Regions from separate parts of the Streptomyces sp. RPA4-2 genome, predicted to be linked through region 3. Evidence: riboswitches for the same ligand, from Rfam matches in the RefSeq annotation. Region 3 holds a riboswitch; each other region holds the start of a gene.

Region 1 (4,400 bases), 4.9 Mb from region 3:
AGGTCGGCGACGTCCGAGTGGAGGTCGACCTCCTCGACGGTCCAGGTGTTCTTGATGGCGTCCCGGTAGCGCTCGTAGAAGTCCGGGTAGCGCATGGGACGCAGGGTGAGTTCGAAGCCCGGGTCGAGCAGGTTCTTCTCGGTGGAGCTCATTACTGACAGGCCTCGCAGGACTCGGGGTTCTCCAGGGAGCAGGCGACGGCGTCGGGGTCGGCGACCTGCTGGAGGGGGATGGTCTTCTCGGGCTGGGCCTGCGCCTGGGCGGCACGGGCGATGCGGGTCGCCGGGCGCGAGCGCAGGTAGTACGTCGTCTTCAGGCCCGACTTCCAGGCGTACGCGTACATCGAGGAGAGCTTGCCGATGGTCGGCGTCTCCAGGAAGAGGTTCAGCGACTGGGCCTGGTCCAGGAACGGGGTACGGGCCGCGGCCATGTCGATGAGGCCGCGCTGCGGGATCTCCCACGCCGTGCGGTACAGGTCGCGGACGTCCTGCGGCACCCAGGTGAAGCCCTGCACCGAGCCGTTCGCCTCGCGCAGCGCCTCCCGGGTCTGCGCGTCCCACACCCCGAGCTTCTTCAGCTCGGCCACAAGGTAGGAGTTGACCTGGAGGAACTCACCGGACAGCGTCTCGCGCTTGAAGAGGTTCGAGACCTGCGGCTCGATGCACTCGTACACGCCCGCGATGGACGCGATCGTCGCGGTGGGCGCGATGGCGAGCAGCAGCGAGTTGCGCATGCCGACCGCGGCGATGCGCTCCCGCAGCGCCGCCCAGCGCTCCGGCCAGTTCAGCTCGACGTCGAAGTGGTCGGGGTGCAGCACACCGCGGGCGGTACGGGTCTTCTCCCAGGCCGGCAGCGGGCCGTTGCGCTCGGCGAGGTCGGCGGAGGCCTCGTAGGCGGCGAGCATGATGCGCTCGGCGATACGGGTGGAGAGCGCGCGGGCGGCGGGCGAGTCGAAGGGCAGACGCAGCTTGAAGAAGACGTCCTGGAGGCCCATCGCGCCGAGGCCGACGGGGCGCCACTTGGCGTTCGACCGGCCCGCCTGCTCGGTCGGGTAGAAGTTGATGTCGACGACGCGGTCGAGGAAGGTGACGGCGGTGCGGACCGTCTCGTCCAGACGCTCCCAGTCGAGATCGCCGGTCGTCGTGTCGACGAACGCGCCGAGGTTGACCGAGCCGAGGTTGCAGACGGCCGTCTCCCCGTCGTCCGTGACCTCCAGGATCTCGGTGCACAGGTTCGAGGAGTGCACGGTGTGGCCCGGCTCCGCCGTCTGGTTGGCCGTGCGGTTGGCGGCGTCCTTGAAGGTCATCCAGCCGTTGCCGGTCTGCGCCAGGGTGCGCATCATGCGGCCGTAGAGGTCGCGGGCCGGGATGGTCTTCTTCGCCAGGCCCTTCGCCTCCGCCGCACGGTACGCCGCGTCGAACTCGGCGCCCCACAGGTCGACCAGTCCGGGCACGTCGGAGGGGGAGAAGAGGGACCACTGCGCGTCGGCGTCGACCCGGCGCATGAACTCGTCCGGGATCCAGTGCGCGAGGTTCAGGTTGTGCGTACGGCGGGCGTCCTCGCCGGTGTTGTCACGCAGCTCCAGGAACTCCTCGATGTCGGAGTGCCAGGTCTCCAGGTAGACCGCGGCGGCGCCCTTGCGCCGGCCGCCCTGGTTCACCGCGGCGACCGAGGCGTCGAGGGTCTTCAGGAACGGGACGATGCCGTTGGAGTGCCCGTTCGTGCCGCGGATCAGTGAACCGCGGGAGCGGATGCGGGAGTAGGACAGCCCGATACCGCCCGCGTGCTTCGACAGGCGCGCGACCTGGTGGTAGCGGTCGTAGATGGAGTCCAGCTCGTCCAGCGGGGAGTCGAGGAGGTAGCAGGACGACATCTGGGGGTGCCGCGTACCGGAGTTGAAGAGCGTGGGGGAGGAGGGGAGGTAGTCCAGCCGGCTCATCAGGCCGTAGAGCGCGGCCACTTCGTCGACGGACCGGGCCGTGTCGTCCTCCGCCAGGCCGGACGCCACCCGGAGCATGAAGTGCTGGGGGGTCTCGACGACCTTGCGGGTGATCGGGTGCCGGAGCAGGTAGCGGCTGTGCAGGGTGCGCAGGCCGAAGTAGCCGAAGCGGTCGTCGCCCGCGGTGTCGATCAGCGCGTCCAGGCGGGCCGCGTGAAGGTCGACGAAGTCCGCCGTGCGGTCGGCGATCAGACCCTCGCGCCGGCCCGTGGTGATGGACTCGGAGAACGTCGTGACGCCCTGCGAGGCGGCCTCCTCGGCGATGCCGACCGTCAGCAGCCTGGCGGCCAGCCGCGAGTACACGGGGTCCTCGGAGATGAGGCCGGCGGCCGCCTCGGTGGCCAGCTCGCGCAGTTCCGCGTCGTCCGCGTGCGTGGACCGGCCGCGCAGCGCGGCGGCGGCGACCCGGCCGGGGTCGGCGCCGGGGAGGTCGGCGGTGAAGTCGGTCAGGGTACGCAGCAGCGTGGTACCGGGACCGTCCGTCTCCACCGGGGCCCGCTGCGCGGACTCCGCTTCCACCGGGGCCTGCTGGGCGGAAACTGAAACCGGGTCGGCTGGCGCGATGGTCACTTGGGGCTCTCCCTCGCTCGGCACGGGGCCTGGCGGAGGGCAGCGGGACACGCGACTCGGTTACGGGTACGCGTGCGTCCACCGGCCCATTCCACGAGGCCCGGACGTCGTCGGCGCCCGGGCCGGCTGGCCGGGGCACGCTGTCGGCAGGTCCTCGGACTGAAGCCCGTGCGCGAATGCGCACAAGTACACCGTTGCGGGACAGTTCCGGATTCGCACCGGATTCCCCTGCGACGACAGCGAGCATGAGCATACATCTAGTGCCGGGCTGAGGAAGCACCCCCACATGTTGTGCCGTGTCGGCTTCGGAGGGCGCTACGGAGTGTGCCTGAGGGTCAACTCGTAGGTGAGGAGGAAGACGTCGTCGAGGTGCGGAACCGGGTTCCAGTCGCGCTCCGGGGCGCGGGTGAAGCCGAGGCGTTCGTAGAGGCGGTGGGCGGTGCGCATGGTGCGCTGGGTGGACAGCACCACGCGCGCACAGCCCCCGGTGGCCCGTGCGCGGTCGACGCAGGCGCCCACGAGGGCCGCGCCCGCACCCCGGCCGCGGGCCTCGCGCGCGACGGCGAGCATCCGGATCTCGGCCTCGCCGGGCCGTGCGATGTCGGCCATGGGGCCGCCCCGGGGGACGAAGGTCACGCCGCCGAGGACCTGTTCCCCCTCGACCGCGACGAGCACCTCGGCCGCGGCGGCCCGCTTCGCGACGTCCCGCAGCTCTCCGAGATACGGGTCGCCCTCCCCGAAGTCGAGCAGCCCGTCCCCGAGATAGGCCCGCACGGTGATCTCGCCGACGCAGGGGTACTCCTCCGGCCGCGCGGGCCTGATGACGATGTCCATGCCGGGAGTGTGCCCCGGACGCACGGCGGCGGGCCGCCGGATCTCTCTCCGGCGGCCCGCTCCCTGGTACCGCTGTCCCGGACCGCGCCCGGCGGTGCCCGCCCGTGGGAGCGGGCGGGACTTTCGCAAGGCGCCTAGTGGCCCGCCTCCGCGGTGGCCGGGGGCAGTTCGACCTGGACTCCCGGGTCGCCCGCGTCCGCCGTGTAGTCCGCCGGTGACGTCTCGTCCACGCCGTCGGGCGCCTTGAACGCCCGCAGGGCGAAGGTGAGGACGACGGAGACCACCACGTTCATGACGAACGCCGTCAGACCGATGTAGCCGATCTCCCCGATCCCCGGGATCTCCTTCGAGCTGCCGCCGAAGTGCGCTTGCGTCGGTGAGGCGACCCCGTAGGCGGCGAGCGTGCCGTAGAGCATGCCGACCGCCCAGCCGCCGAGCAGCGCCCAGCGGTGGAACCAGCGCGTGAACAGACCGCCGACCAGGGCCGGGAAGGTCTGCAGGATCCAGATGCCGCCCAGGAGCTGGAAGTTGATGGCGACCGTCTTGTCCATCGTCAGGACGAAGACCAGCGCGCCCACCTTCACCAGGAGCGAGACCAGCTTGGAGACCTTCGTCTCCTGCTGCGGGGTCGCGTCCGGATTGATGAAGTCCCTGTAGATGTTGCGGGTGAAGAGGTTCGCGGCCGCGATGGACATGATGGCCGCGGGGACGAGGGCTCCGATGCCGATCGCGGCGAAGGCCACACCCGCGAACCAGTCCGGGAACATGTCCTCGAAGAGCTGCGGGATGGCGAGCTGGCCGTTGGTGACCTTCACCCCGGCCGCGATCGCCATGAAGCCGAGCAGGGCGAGCAGGCCCAGCATCAGGGAGTAGAGCGGCAGGATCGTGGTGTTGCGCCGGATCACCTCACGGCTGCGGCTGGACAGCGTCGCGGTGATCGAGTGCGGGTACATGAACAGGGCGAGCGCGGAGCCGAGTGCCAGGGTGGCGTAGGTCC
Region 2 (4,400 bases), 250 kb from region 3:
ACCCGTGGGGCGGCAGCGCCTACGTGGAGAAGCTGACGTACGACCTGGCACGCCGGGCCTGGCAGCACATCGAGGAGGTCGAGGCGGCCGGCGGCATGGCGCAGGCCATCGACGCGGGCATCCCGAAGCTGCGCGTGGAGGAGGCCGCGGCCCGCACCCAGGCCCGGATCGACTCGGGCCGTCAGCCGGTCATCGGCGTCAACAAGTACCGGGTCGACACCGACGAACAGATCGATGTCCTCAAGGTCGACAACTCCTCCGTACGGACCCAGCAGATCGAGAAGCTGCGCCGGCTGCGCGCGGAGCGCGACGAGTCCGCGTGCCAGGAGTCGCTGCGTGCGCTGACGGCGGCCGCCGGGGGCACCGGCAACCTGCTGGAGCTGGCGGTGAACGCGGCCCGCGCCAAGGCCACCGTCGGTGAGATCTCCGACGCTCTGGAGAAGGTGTACGGGCGGCACGCGAGCCAGATCCGTACGATCTCGGGTGTGTACCGCAACGAAGCAGGCGAGTCGCCGTCCGTCGAGCGCACCCGCACCCGGGTGGACGCCTTCGAGGAGTCCGAGGGCCGCCGGCCGCGCATCCTGGTGGCCAAGATGGGCCAGGACGGCCATGACCGCGGGCAGAAGGTCATCGCCACGGCCTTCGCCGACCTCGGCTTCGACGTGGACGTCGGCCCGCTGTTCCAGACCCCGGCCGAGGTGGCACGGCAGGCCGTCGAGGCCGACGTGCACATCGTCGGGGTGTCCTCGCTGGCCGCCGGGCACCTCACCCTGGTCCCGGCGCTGCGGGAGCAACTGGCGGAGGAGGGACGCGAGGACATCATGATCGTGGTGGGCGGGGTGATTCCGCCGCAGGACGTGCCGACCCTGCTGGAGATGGGCGCGGCGGCCGTCTTCCCGCCGGGAACGGTGATCCCGGACGCGGCGCACGACCTGGTGGAACGGCTGGCCACCGGTCTCGGACACGGCTGAGGCCCATGGCGATCGACCTCGACTCCTATGTGAAGGGCGTACTCGACGGGAAGCGTGCGTACATCGCGCGGGCCATCACTCTCGTCGAGTCCACCCGGGCCGATCACCGGTCCCTCGGGCAGGCGCTGCTGACCCAGTTGCTGCCCCACGGCGGCAACGCCCGGCGCATCGGCATCACCGGGGTGCCGGGTGTGGGCAAGTCGACCTTCATCGACGCGCTCGGCACAATGCTCACCTCGCTCGGGCACCGGGTCGCGGTGCTCGCCGTCGACCCCTCGTCGACCCGTACGGGCGGTTCGATCCTGGGTGACAAGACCCGTATGGAGCGCCTGGCGGTGGACCCCGCCGCTTTCGTACGCCCCTCCCCCACCGCCGGCACCCTCGGCGGCGTGGCGAAGGCGACACGGGAGTCGATGGTGGTGATGGAGGCGGCGGGCTACGACGTGATCCTGGTGGAGACGGTGGGTGTCGGCCAGTCGGAGACCGCGGTGGCGAACATGGTCGACTCCTTCCTGCTGCTCACGCTGGCCCGCACCGGCGACCAGTTGCAAGGCATCAAGAAGGGGGTCCTGGAGCTCGCGGACGTGATCACCGTCAACAAGGCGGACGGCCCGCACGAGCGGGACGCGCGTTCCGCGGCACGGGAGTTGGCGGGCGCCCTTCGTCTGATGCATCCGGTGGACGCGGCCTGGACTCCCCCCGTGCTGAGTTGCAGCGCCCGCGAGTCGACCGGCCTGGAAGCCGTCTGGGAGCGCCTCGAACAGCACCGCGTCCTGCTCGACTCGACCGGCCGCCTCGCCGCCAAGCGCCGCGACCAGCAGGTCGACTGGACCTGGACGATGGTCCGCGACGAGCTCCTCGGCCGGCTGCACGCGGATCCGGCGGTACGAGCCCTCACGCCCGCCCTCGAACAGCAGGTGCGGGACGGGGAGTTGACGGCCACGCTGGCGGCGGAACGCATCCTGGGCGTGTTCGGCGGCGCGGAAGGCTGACGCGTCAGGGCACTCCGCCCGTCCACGACGGGACGCGGCACCGTGTTGGCGCGACGGACACGGTGCCTGCCCGCGCCGCCCCTGGAACACGCGCCGCCGAGCCGTGGGCGACCGCGGACGGTGTCCCATGTCACCGTCCGCGATGTGAGCCGCTCACGCCACGGGACCGTGTCGCCCCCTAGGGTGGCCTGTGCAGCTGGTTCGCCCCGTCCGCCAGGCGGGATGCGTCGTAAGAGGGAACCCGGTGGGAATCCGGGACTGCCCCGCAGCGGTGAGTGGGAACGAACGCCGTCATACGCACTGGGCCCGACCGGGTCCGGGAAGCGACGGCCAGTAGGTGGATGCCCTTCGGGGAAGCCGCGCCCGCGAGTCCGAAGACCTGCCCGTTGCCCGCACGCGACCGTTCGCGCGCGGACATCCCGGTGACCTCGTGGGCGGGTCGGCGTACATACCGGCGGTCGACCGCGCCTCGTGGCGCGGGCGGATTCCGCCCGGTTCGTCACCCCTTCGCGTTCGCGTCCCGTCGTCGGGATCCCGACGAGACATCTCGCGAAGGAGATTTCCGTGACAGCCAAGCCCGCAGCCGCGGCAGCACGAGCCACCGTGTACGGCTACCCCCGCCAAGGTCCCGACCGTGAGCTGAAGAAGGCGATCGAGGGCTACTGGAAGGGCCGGACCACCGCCGACGCCCTCCGGGAGACCGCCGCCGGTCTGCGCCGGTCGAACTGGCGGCACCTGGCGGAATCCGGCATCCACGAGGTGCCGACCGGCGACTTCTCGTACTACGACCACGTCCTCGACACCAGTGTCATGGTCGGCGCCGTCCCCGAGCGGCACCGCAAGGCCGTCGAAGCCGACCCGCTCGACGGGTACTTCGCGATGGCGCGCGGCACCCAGGACGTGGCGCCGCTGGAGATGACCAAGTGGTTCGACACCAACTACCACTACCTGGTACCGGAGTTGGGTCCGGACACGGTGTTCAGGACCGACTCCGCACACCAGGTCGGGCAGCTCAGGGAGGCGATCGCCCTCGGTCACGCGGCCCGGCCCGTCCTCGTCGGTCCGGTCACCTATCTCCTGCTGGCCAAGCCGGCGCCCGGTGTCGCCGCGGACTTCGAACCGCTGACCCTGCTGGACCGGCTGCTGCCCGTCTACGCCGAGGTGCTCGCCGACCTCCGCGCGGCGGGAGCCGACTGGGTGCAGCTCGACGAGCCCGCTCTGGTCCAGGACCGCACCCCCGCCGAACTCAACGCCGCCGCGCGCGCCTACCGCGGCCTCGGCGCGCTGACCGACCGGCCGAAGCTGCTGCTCGCCTCGTACTTCGACCGCCTCGGCGACGCCCTGCCCGTACTGGCCAAGGCCCCGGTGGACGGCCTCGCGCTGGACTTCACCGGCGCGGCCGCCGCCAACCTCGACGCCCTGGCCGCTGTCGGCGGACTGCCCGGAAAGCGTCTGGTGGCCGGCGTGGTCGACGGCCGCAACATCTGGGTCAACAACCTGGAGAGGTCCCTCGGCACACTCGGCACCCTGCTCGGGCTCGCCGACCGGGTGGACGTCTCCGCCTCCTGCTCGCTCCTGCACGTACCGCTCGACGCGTCCGCCGAACGGGACATCGACCCGCAGATCCTGCACTGGCTCGCCTTCGCCCGCCAGAAGACGACCGAGATCGCCACCCTCGCCGAGGGCCTCGCCCGGGGCACCGACACCATCGCCGCCGAACTGGCCGCGAACCGGGCCGACCTCGCCTCCCGGGCGGCCTCCGCGATCACCCACGACCCGGCGGTCCGCGGCCGCACCACCGCCGTCACGGACACCGATGCCCGTCGCTCCCAGCCGTACGCCGAGCGGGCCACCGCCCAGCGCGCGCACCTGGGCCTCCCCCTCCTGCCGACCACCACCATCGGGTCCTTCCCGCAGACCGCCGAACTGCGCACCGCACGGGCCGATCTGCGGACCGGCCGGATCGACGTCGCCGGGTACGAGGAACTCATCAGGGCCGAGATCGGCGAGGTGATCTCCTTCCAGGAGAAGGCCGGCATCGACGTCCTGGTGCACGGCGAGGCCGAACGCAACGACATGGTGCAGTACTTCGCCGAACAGCTCACGGGTTACCTCACCACACAGCACGGGTGGGTCCAGTCGTACGGCACCCGCTACGTCCGCCCGCCGATCCTGGCCGGCGACATCTCACGGCCCGAACCGATGACGGTGCGCTGGACCACGTACGCCCAGTCGCTCACCACCAAGCCGGTCAAGGGCATGCTCACGGGACCGGTCACCATGCTCGCCTGGTCCTTCGTCCGCGACGACCAGCCCCTCGGCGACACCGCCCGCCAGGTCGCACTCGCCCTCCGCGACGAGGTCGACGACCTGGAGAGCGCGGGTACATCGGTCATCCAGGTCGACGAACCCGCACTGCGCGAGACACTGCCCCTGC
Region 3 (4,400 bases):
GGTCGCCATCCAGAAGTTGGCCACCGAGGCGTCGAACTCCTTGGCCAGGTCGTATCCCGACGCCTCACCCTCCAGGAGCGCGGCGAGAACCGCGTTGCGCAATGCCATGGGCCAAGGCTAGACGGCACACACCCCCCCCGACTAATCTCTTACGCACCTATTCAATTAGTTGACTATGAGAGCGGGGACCACCGATGCACCCCTTCCGCAAGGCCGTGGAGGCCGGCGACCTCGCCGCGGTCGAGGAGCTGCTGGCCGACGACGTCGTGTTCACCAGCCCCGTCGCCTTCAAGCCCTACCCGGGCAAGGCGATCACCGCGGCCATCCTGCGCGGCGTCACCCGCGTCTTCACCGACTTCCGCTACGTACGGGAGATCGCGGGTGCCGACGGCCGTGACCACGCGCTGGTCTTCACGGCGAAGGTGGGCGACAAGGAGATCAACGGCTGCGACTTCCTGCACTTCGACGAGGACGGCAGGATCGACGACCTGATGGTCATGGTCCGCCCGCTCTCGGCGGCCCATGCGCTCTCCGAGGCCATGGGCGCGCAGTTCGAGCGGATCTCGCGGGAGGCGGCGGAGGCCCAGGGCCGGTGAGCCGCGCCCCCGAGGGCTGGTCGCCCACGCGGTGTTTGGCGCGACCCCCGGGGGCTACCCGCGCCGGGTGACCACGACGACGAGGCCGAAGCCGAAGCCGAAGACGAAGACGAAGCAGACGTCCGCACCGGCGTCCGAGCAGGAACCGATCCGCTTCCTGGAGGACCGCTTCGACTGCGCGCAGGCCTGCGTCGAGTGCGCCCGCGCCTGTGCGCTGCGGGCGAGCTGCATGGATCCGGACGGACCCAAGGTGCGGCAACTCGCGCGCCGTATGGGCCTCATGTGCGCCGAGGTGTGCGACGCGACCTGCCTCGTCCTGGACGGGCAGCACCACCGTGGCGAGGCGGGCATCCGTGTCCAGGTCGAGTGGTGCCGGTCCGTCTGCCGTGAGTGCGCGGACGTCTTCGACCGGTGTCCGGGCGCACAAGTGAGCGCGCGGGCCTGCCGCGCGTGCGCCCAGGCGTGCACGGACTTCCTCGCGACGCTGCTACCCGCCTGAGCCTCCCGCTTGCGCCGACGGGGCGAGCGGCCGGCCGGCCCGTACGTTCCAGCGCCCGGAGCGGCCGCTGAACTCGGTGGCGGTCAGGGGCGGTACGTCGACCCGCCAGAACGCCGACTCCGGTGCGTCCAACACCCGTACCACCAGCGCCCGTACCACCTCCGGCTCCACCACGGCGACGGTCCGGCCCGTCAACCGCGCGGCCGTGTCGAGGCAGCCCGCCACCCGGTCGCAGAAGGCCCGCACCGACTCCCCGCCGTGCGGTGCCGCGCCGGGATCGGCCAGCCACTGGGCCACCGCCTCCGGTTCCTTCGAGCTGACCTCCTCCAGGGTCGCGCCACGCCATCGGCCGACGTCCAGACCGGCCAGCTCCGGGACGTCCAGCACCGCGTCGAGGCCCAGCGCGTCGGCGGTCTCGCGGCACCGCACGGTGGGGGAGACCCACAGCCGCTCCGCGCCGGGGACCGCGCCCGCGGCGGCCCGAGCGAGCCGCAGGCCCGCGGCCTCCACCCGGCCCCCTTCGTCGAAGCGGGCCTCCCGCAGCGCCGCGCTGAGCGCGGCTGAGATCAAGATCACTCGGCTCGTCATACGTTCACTCTCGTGCGCTGTCGTGTTCGCCCGTGCCCGAAACCCCCTGCCGGAACAGGGAATCCGCCGACGTCTCCGCGGTCCCGGGGCGCAACGGCGGTGCTGTCACGCGCCCTTGGCCGGGCCCCGGCTTCGCGGTACGGTCTGGATGATATTGACGACGGTTCGGCGGAAGTCCGGTGGGAGTCCGGCACGGTCGCGCCACTGTAAGCCCAGCGCACGTCACCCCTCCCAGGGGCGGCGGAGGTCGAGCAAGTCAGACCCGCGGCCGTCGTCCTGTGCACCACCGAGACGGGACGCGAGTTCCCCAGGAGGTACCGCCCCATGGCGCAGTCCGTCGCCCAGCCGACCGCCACCCCCACCGCCGTTCCCGCCAAGCTGCCGATCGGCGCGATCGTCCCGTGGGCGGTCTTCTTCGGCGTCCTGATGCTGGTCCTGCTCTACTTCGTCGGCGCCGAACAGGGCGCCACCTCCCTCGTGTCCGGCGAGAACGTCCACGAGTGGGTGCACGACGCCCGCCACCTCCTCGGATTCCCCTGCCACTGACGGCCCGGACAGAAGGGGGCGCCCGCCGGGGCGCCCCCTTACGCATGTCACCGCCATTCCCTATTTCTGGAACACGTTCTACGGTGTGCGCCGTCAGGTCCCGCCTTGGGGAGCCAGGAGGCGCCGTGCATCTCGAATACACGCCGGAGCAGCAGCGGTTGCGGACCGAACTGCGTGAGTACTTCGCCGAGCTGGTGCCCGACAACGCCTATGCCCGGTACGGCGATCCGGCGGCGCAGAAGCGGTTCTACCGTGAGACGATCCGCCGCCTCGGCACGGACGGCCGGCTCGGTGCGGGCTGGCCCAAGGAGTACGGCGGCAGCGGGCTCACGCCCATGGAGCAGTTCATCTTCTTCGACGAGGCCGCCCAGGCGGGCGTACCGCTGCCCCTGATGGCGCTGAACACCGTCGGCCCGACGATCATGCAGTTCGGCACCGAGGAGCAGAAGGGGTACTTCCTGCCGAGGATCCTCTCCGGCGAGATCGACTTCGCGATCGGCTACAGCGAGCCCGACGCGGGCACCGATCTGGCCGCGCTGAAGACCCGGGCCGTACGCGAGGGCGACGAGACCACCGGGCACTACACGGTCGACGGGCAGAAGATCTGGACGACGAACGGCGACACCGCCGACTGGGTGTGGCTCGCCGTCCGCACCGACCCGGACGCCCCGCCCCACAAGGGCATCACCATGCTCCTCGTACCGACCTCCGACCCGGGTTACTCCTGCACCCTCATCAACACCCTCGCCTCGCACGACACCACCGCCAGCTACTACGAGAACATCCGCGTCCCCGTCTCCCGCCGGGTCGGTGAGGAGAACAAGGGCTGGCGGCTGATCACGAACCAGCTCAACCACGAGCGCGTCACCCTCGCCGCCCACGGCACGATGGCGATCCGCGCCCTGCACGACGTCCAGCGCTGGGCCATGGAGACCAAGCTCGCCGACGGCCGCCGGGTCGTCGACCTCCCCTGGGTGCGCCGCCGGCTCGCGCAGACCCACACCCGGCTCGACGCCATGAAGCTCCTGAACTGGCAGATGGTGAACGCCGTCCAGCAGGGCACCCTCACTCCGCAGGACGCCTCCGCGGTCAAGGTGTACGGCTCCGAGGCGCGCCGGGACGCGTACGCCTGGCTCATGGAGATCGTCGCCATGCCGGGTGTCCTGAAGGAGGGCTCGGCGGGTGCCGTCCTGCACGGCGAGCTGGAACGCGGCTACCGGTCGGCGGTGATCTTCACCTTCGGCGGCGGCAACAACGAGATCCAGCGCGAGATCATCTCGTGGATCGGGCTGGGGATGCCGCGGGTGCGGCGTTGACCTGGCGTCGTGGAGGCCTGGCCTGTCACAGCGCCCACCAGCAGTACAGGCGAAGGCCGGCCGGCTGAGCGCGTCGGGCCAGGCCGGCCAGGGCTTCCAGGGCGCCCCCGGCCGTCTCGGCGTCGACCTGGTTGTGCCGCAGTTCGGCGGTCATGGACCACGACTCCGCGAAGCGCCGGAAATCGCCTCGGGTCGCGGTGACGAGGGCGGTCACCAGCGTGTCCGACAGGCTGAACACGAGCGGGCCTTGGCCGTCCGCCTCGGACAACAGCTGCCCGGACCGAGGGCGTCGACCGGCCTCCTCGTAGCTGCAGTCGGTCGCGATCGCCTCGAGCCGGGCGATGGCGACCACCGGGTCGATGCCCTTCAGGGAGACCACATCGAACCCTGCCGGGCCCGGCCCCGCGGGCGATCCGCCCACGGCGACGGCGGCTCGATCGTCAGCGGCGGAGAAGTAGTCGCACAGCGTCATGCCGCAGATTCTGGCACCCGCGACCGACGTCGCCGCGGTCACGACCGGAACGCTCGGCGGGCGATCGCACGGGTGCCGGGACCCGCAGAGCGTCGACGAGTGCGAGGCAGGCCGGGCGGACAGCTCCCGCCGGTCGGCCGCGACGCACGTCGGCCCGGCGCGCGTCGCGCTGTCCCGGCGCGTGGTGCGGCCGGCGTACGCCGCTCCGCCGCCGTACGCCCACGTGCCGTACGGCGGACCGGCCCCGCCGCCCGCCGCGGTGACCCGGCGGCCGAGTGTCGCGGGCACCGCACCGCGCCGCGTTCCCGCACGTCTTCGCCGGGGAAGCCCGCCCCAACGCGTGCTGCGCGCATGGCGTGGCTCGGCCCCGGCTCGCGTCGGGT
Region 4 (4,400 bases), 8.7 Mb from region 3:
CCACCGTCCTGATCGAGACGATCACCGCAGCCGTGGAGATGGAGGAGATCCTCCACGCGTTGCGCGAGCACAGTGCCGGCCTCAACGCGGGCCGTTGGGACTACCTGTTCAGTCTGATCAAGACCTTCGGTCACCGCGCGGACGTCCTGCTGCCTGACCGGGCGGCTGTGACGATGACCGCGCCGTTCCTGCGCGCGTACACCGAACTGCTGGTACGCACCTGCCACCGGCGGGGGGCCCACGCCATCGGCGGCATGGCCGCCCACGTGCCGGGCCAGGACCGGGCCGCTCACGAGGCGGCCCTGGCCGAGGTCCGGCTCGACAAGGAGCGTGAGGCCGAGGACGGCTTCGACGGCTCCTGGGTCGCCCACCCCGGTCTCGTGCCGGTGTGCCGTGAGGCCTTCGACGGTGTCCTCGGCGACCGGCCCCATCAGATCGAGCGCACCCGCGGCGACACCGAGGTGGACGCCGCGGACCTGCTGCCCGTACGCCGCGTCGGCGGGCCGCCCACCGAGGAGGGCGTGCGCACCAACATCGCGGTCACGCTCCGCTACTTCGATGCCTGGCTGCGCGGCAGTGGGGCCGTCGCCCTGTACGGCCTGATGGAGGACGCGGCGACCGCGGAGATCGCCCGCGTACAGATCTGGCAGTGGCTACGGCAGCGTGCCGTCGACCGGGAGACGGTGCTGCGGCTGCTCGACGACGAACTCGCCGCACTGGGTGCCGAATACCCGTGGGCCGCCGTGGACGAGGTGCGGTCCCTCTTCGAACGCAACACCCTGGAACCGGAGTTGCCCCTGTTCTTCACCCCGGACGCCTATACCCGCCATCTCGTCCGGCACGCCGAGGCGGCCTGACGGGGCGGCCCGCGCGGAGGTTCCACCTGTACGACCAGGGTTGAGGGCCCTGGTGGATCCGGGGTCGAGGGCCCCGGTGGATCCGGACCGAGGGGTCCGGACGGCGCCGCCGGTCGAGGGTCCGGCGGCGCCGGCACTTCTGTCGGCCCGGGGTGCCGGATCCCCGAATGCCGTCACCGCATCCGAGGGGCCGGGCCGGAGACGGCGATCCGGACCGGCGAGCGTACGTGCTGAAGCCGTGCCTGACCTGAGCCGCACGCCGGGGACCACGGGACGGCCTCAGCCGCGTGACGACGAGACAGGCCGCTCGTCACCCGAATCCTGCGCGCCGGACCGGCCCCGGTGGCGTTCGAGCAGGCTCGCCAGTGCGCGGCGCAGACACTCCTGGTCCGTTTCCGCCCTGGCCGAGCGGCCCGGTCGCGGGACGCTCGTGTCCGTCCGTGGGCGGGGACACGATGTCGTGTCGCCGCCCAGCACGCACGGGCCGGCGCCGCCTTCAGGGGGACGACCGGCCAGTGCCTAGAGATCCCGCAGCAGTTCCTCGGTCCGCTTCACCTGCTGCGCCGGCACTCGCACCCGGGCGCTCCGGCCTCCGATCGCCTGTCGCAAGTCGTGGATTTGGGGAGACCGCGAGAGGGCCCCCGGATGGTTCCGGTGGGCCCTCTGCGCGAGATCGCCCGCTGATGACTCAGCGGGCGATCTCGGTAGGTCATCTCTGCGTCAATGGGTCAGTTCGGTACGGGAGTTGCTCCCGCGGGGACCGCCGCCGGCCGCGGGGCCAGCAGGCGCTGCGCCAACTCCCCGAAGACCAGGCCGAAGCCGGTCCACAGCGTGAGCTGGATGGCGAGGGCCGAGGTACGGAACCGCCACAGCAAGGTGGCCGGGAAGTCCTTCGGGACCTCGTTGATGACCGGGAGGAACTCGTACGCGATTCCGATCACGAGAGCGAAGAAGACGACCGCGGCGACGGTGGCGTACCAAGTGCCCCAACGGGGTGCGAGCCGCTTGCCGAGGATCACGGCGGCGACCGCGAGCAGCACACTCAGCACCATCATCAGGAAGTACAGCGTCGTGCGCTTGCCGATGGTGTCGGGGTCGCCGACGGACGGCGGGTTGGCCGGGTACTTCAGGAACGGCACGACGTACACCGCGAGCAGCGCGCAGCCGGACAGCAGCAGCGCGGTCGCGCGCGGGCTGAAGCGGCCGACGCGGCCGAGTGCGAAGCAGTACGCGAGGGCGGCGATGCCGCCGAAGGCCACTCCGTAGATCAGCACGCCGGTGGCGAGGCCGCCGGTGGACTGAAGGCTACGGCTGACGATCTCGACCTCGTGCCCGTGTGCCGGGGCGTGGGCCTCTTCGAATCCGATGGCATCGTCGACGCTGGGCTCGCCCAGGAAGTAGGCGACGACGAGGGCCAGCACACCGGCGGCGAGGCCGGCGAGCATGCCCCGCACGAGAAGGTTTCTGACAGTTGCGGAGTTCATGGGTGCGCGGTGTCCCTCGTCAGTGGCAGGGGAAGCCGAGGAGGTGGCGGGCGTCGTGCACCCACTCGTGAACGTCCTCGCCGGAGACGACGGAGGTGGCGCCCTGCTCGGCGCCGACGAAATAGAGCATGACCAGCATCAGGATGCCGAAGAAGACCGCCCAGGGGACGATCGTGCCGATCGGCAGTTTGGCGGGGATCGGGGTGGCTGTCGGCGGAGCGACGGTCTGCGCCATGGCAGGACCTCCTCGGGAGTTCGCGTCCCATCTCGGTGGTGCACAGGACGACAGCTGCGGGTCTGACTTGAGAGACCCCCTGCGGAGGGGGTCTCGTTCACAGTGGCGCGACCGTGCCGGATTTCCACCGGCTTCCGCCATGCCGTCGTCGATATCGCACTGACCGTACCGCGTGTCGGGTTCATGGCCAAGACCGTCCCCGCCGCCGTGATCTTCGTCTCGCCAGGCGGGGCGGCCGCCGTGACCTGTGGGTCAGCGGTGGGGGAAGCGGGCCGACCGCTTCCCGGCGAAGACGCTCATGGGCCACCCGTACGCCCCCTGCTGGATGAACGCGACGGCCCGGCTCACCTGGGCGCCTCCCGCGTGATGTCGGGTGCGGCAAGGCCGAGTTCACGCTCGCCGAGCGGGGTGAAGAAGCGTGCGACGTCCGCGTCGGAGACCTCGGCGAGCGTCGGCGGCGACCAACGCGGTTCGCGGTCCTTGTCGATGACCTGGGCCCGGATGCCCTCCACGAGGTCCGGTTCGGTGAGTGCCGCGCAGGAGACGCGGTATTCCTGGTCGAGCACCTCCTCCAGGGAGCCGGGCCGACGGGCTCCGCGCATCGCGGCGAGGGTGACCTTGAGGGCGGTGGGTGACTTGGTGAGCAGGGTCTCGGCGGCCTCCTTGGCCGCGCTGTCCCCGTGATCCAGCAAGCGGCCCACGATCTCCTCGACGGTGCGGGCGGAGTAACAGGCGTCGATCCAGCGCCGTGCTTCCGCGAGGCCCCCGGGCGGCGCGTCCCTGACGTGACGGCCCAGAACTTCCCGTACCGGCGCGTGAGCGAGGTCCTGGACGAGTCGTGGCAGGGAGTCGGACGGCACGTACTGGTCGGACAGCCCGCACAGCAGGGCGTCGCCCGCGCCCACCGGGGTTCCGGTCAGCGCCAGGTGTGTGCCCAGTTCGCCGGGCGCGAGAGCGAGGAGGTAGGTGCCGCCCACGTCCGGGACGAAGCCGATACCGGTCTCGGGCATCGCGATCCGGGAACGCTCGGTGGCGATCCGTACGCTGCCGTGCGCGGAGACACCGACGCCGCCGCCCATCACGATGCCGTCCATCACGGCGACATACGGTTTCGGGTAGCGCGCGATACGGGCGTTGAGCCGGTACTCGTCGCGCCAGAAGGCCATCGACGCCGCGCCGTCCCCGTTCCGGGCGTCGTCGTGGATGGCGCGGATGTCGCCGCCCGCGCACAGGCCCCGCTCCCCCGCGCCGGTCACGACGACGGTCTCCACGGCCGGGTCGTGTTCCCAGACCGTGAGCGCCGAGTCGATGCGGCGGACCATGGTGTGGGTGAGGGCGTTGAGCGCCCGGGGCCGGTTGAGGGTGAGGTACGCGGCGCGCCCCTCGGTACGCAGGAGTACGGAGTCGTCGGTGCCGGTGACCGCCCCGGCGTCGTGGGCGCCGGTCATCCGAACACCCCCATCAGGCCGCGGGCCACGTTGACGCGCATGTTCTCGTTGGTTCCTTCCAGGATCCGGTGGACACGGAGATCGAGGACGATCCTCTCGATGCCATGGTCGCTCAGGCGGCCGTCGCCGTTGCGCGGGGGCGGGACCCGGTCGGCCACGGAGCATCCGGTGGCGGTGGCGAACCGTCCGGCCATGGTGCGCAGGGCCGTGTCGCGCGGCGCATCGACGCCTCCGGTCGCGCCACGCATGTCGTCTCGGCACCGACACCCTCGCCCTCGGCCCAGGGCAAGGCGGGCCGTCGACGTACTCATCAGCCGGGAGAGGGGTCGCCAAGGGCGGGCCGCGTCCTCATCGGGGGGCTATACGCTCCAGCACC

The links. Region 3 has a riboswitch for cobalamin ahead of HEP85_RS04360 (CbtB-domain containing protein). Riboswitches for the same ligand answer to the same signal wherever they lie in the genome.
Region 1: another riboswitch for cobalamin. It lies ahead of HEP85_RS26420 (ribonucleoside-diphosphate reductase subunit alpha); the one in region 3 lies ahead of HEP85_RS04360 (CbtB-domain containing protein).
Region 2: another riboswitch for cobalamin. It lies ahead of metE (5-methyltetrahydropteroyltriglutamate--homocysteine S-methyltransferase); the one in region 3 lies ahead of HEP85_RS04360 (CbtB-domain containing protein).
Region 4: another riboswitch for cobalamin. It lies ahead of HEP85_RS43140 (CbtB-domain containing protein); the one in region 3 lies ahead of HEP85_RS04360 (CbtB-domain containing protein).

The regions. Positions count from the first base shown of each region.
Region 1 is NZ_CP050975.2:6,007,063-6,011,462, forward strand. It holds gene HEP85_RS26415 (ribonucleotide-diphosphate reductase subunit beta) at 1-152, opposite strand, end outside; gene HEP85_RS26420 (ribonucleoside-diphosphate reductase subunit alpha) at 152-2,518, opposite strand; cobalamin riboswitch at 2,697-2,852, opposite strand; gene HEP85_RS26425 (GNAT family N-acetyltransferase) at 2,885-3,403, opposite strand; gene mctP (monocarboxylate uptake permease MctP) at 3,538-4,400, opposite strand, start outside.
Region 2 is NZ_CP050975.2:838,710-843,109, forward strand. It holds gene scpA (methylmalonyl-CoA mutase) at 1-971, shown strand, start outside; gene meaB (methylmalonyl Co-A mutase-associated GTPase MeaB) at 977-1,963, shown strand; cobalamin riboswitch at 2,144-2,365, shown strand; gene metE (5-methyltetrahydropteroyltriglutamate--homocysteine S-methyltransferase) at 2,528-4,400, shown strand, end outside.
Region 3 is NZ_CP050975.2:1,086,661-1,091,060, reverse strand. It holds gene HEP85_RS04380 (PadR family transcriptional regulator) at 1-108, opposite strand, end outside; gene HEP85_RS04375 (nuclear transport factor 2 family protein) at 195-596, shown strand; gene HEP85_RS04370 (four-helix bundle copper-binding protein) at 745-1,095, shown strand; gene HEP85_RS04365 (histidine phosphatase family protein) at 1,084-1,683, opposite strand; cobalamin riboswitch at 1,828-1,971, shown strand; gene HEP85_RS04360 (CbtB-domain containing protein) at 2,008-2,229, shown strand; gene HEP85_RS04355 (acyl-CoA dehydrogenase family protein) at 2,355-3,545, shown strand; gene HEP85_RS04350 (hypothetical protein) at 3,571-4,059, opposite strand.
Region 4 is NZ_CP050975.2:9,758,123-9,762,522, reverse strand. It holds gene aceB (malate synthase A) at 1-857, shown strand, start outside; gene HEP85_RS43145 (CbtA family protein) at 1,586-2,341, opposite strand; gene HEP85_RS43140 (CbtB-domain containing protein) at 2,361-2,576, opposite strand; cobalamin riboswitch at 2,614-2,755, opposite strand; gene HEP85_RS43135 (enoyl-CoA hydratase/isomerase family protein) at 2,921-4,024, opposite strand; gene HEP85_RS43130 (acyl-CoA dehydrogenase family protein) at 4,021-4,335, opposite strand; gene HEP85_RS43125 (MarR family winged helix-turn-helix transcriptional regulator) at 4,373-4,400, opposite strand, start outside.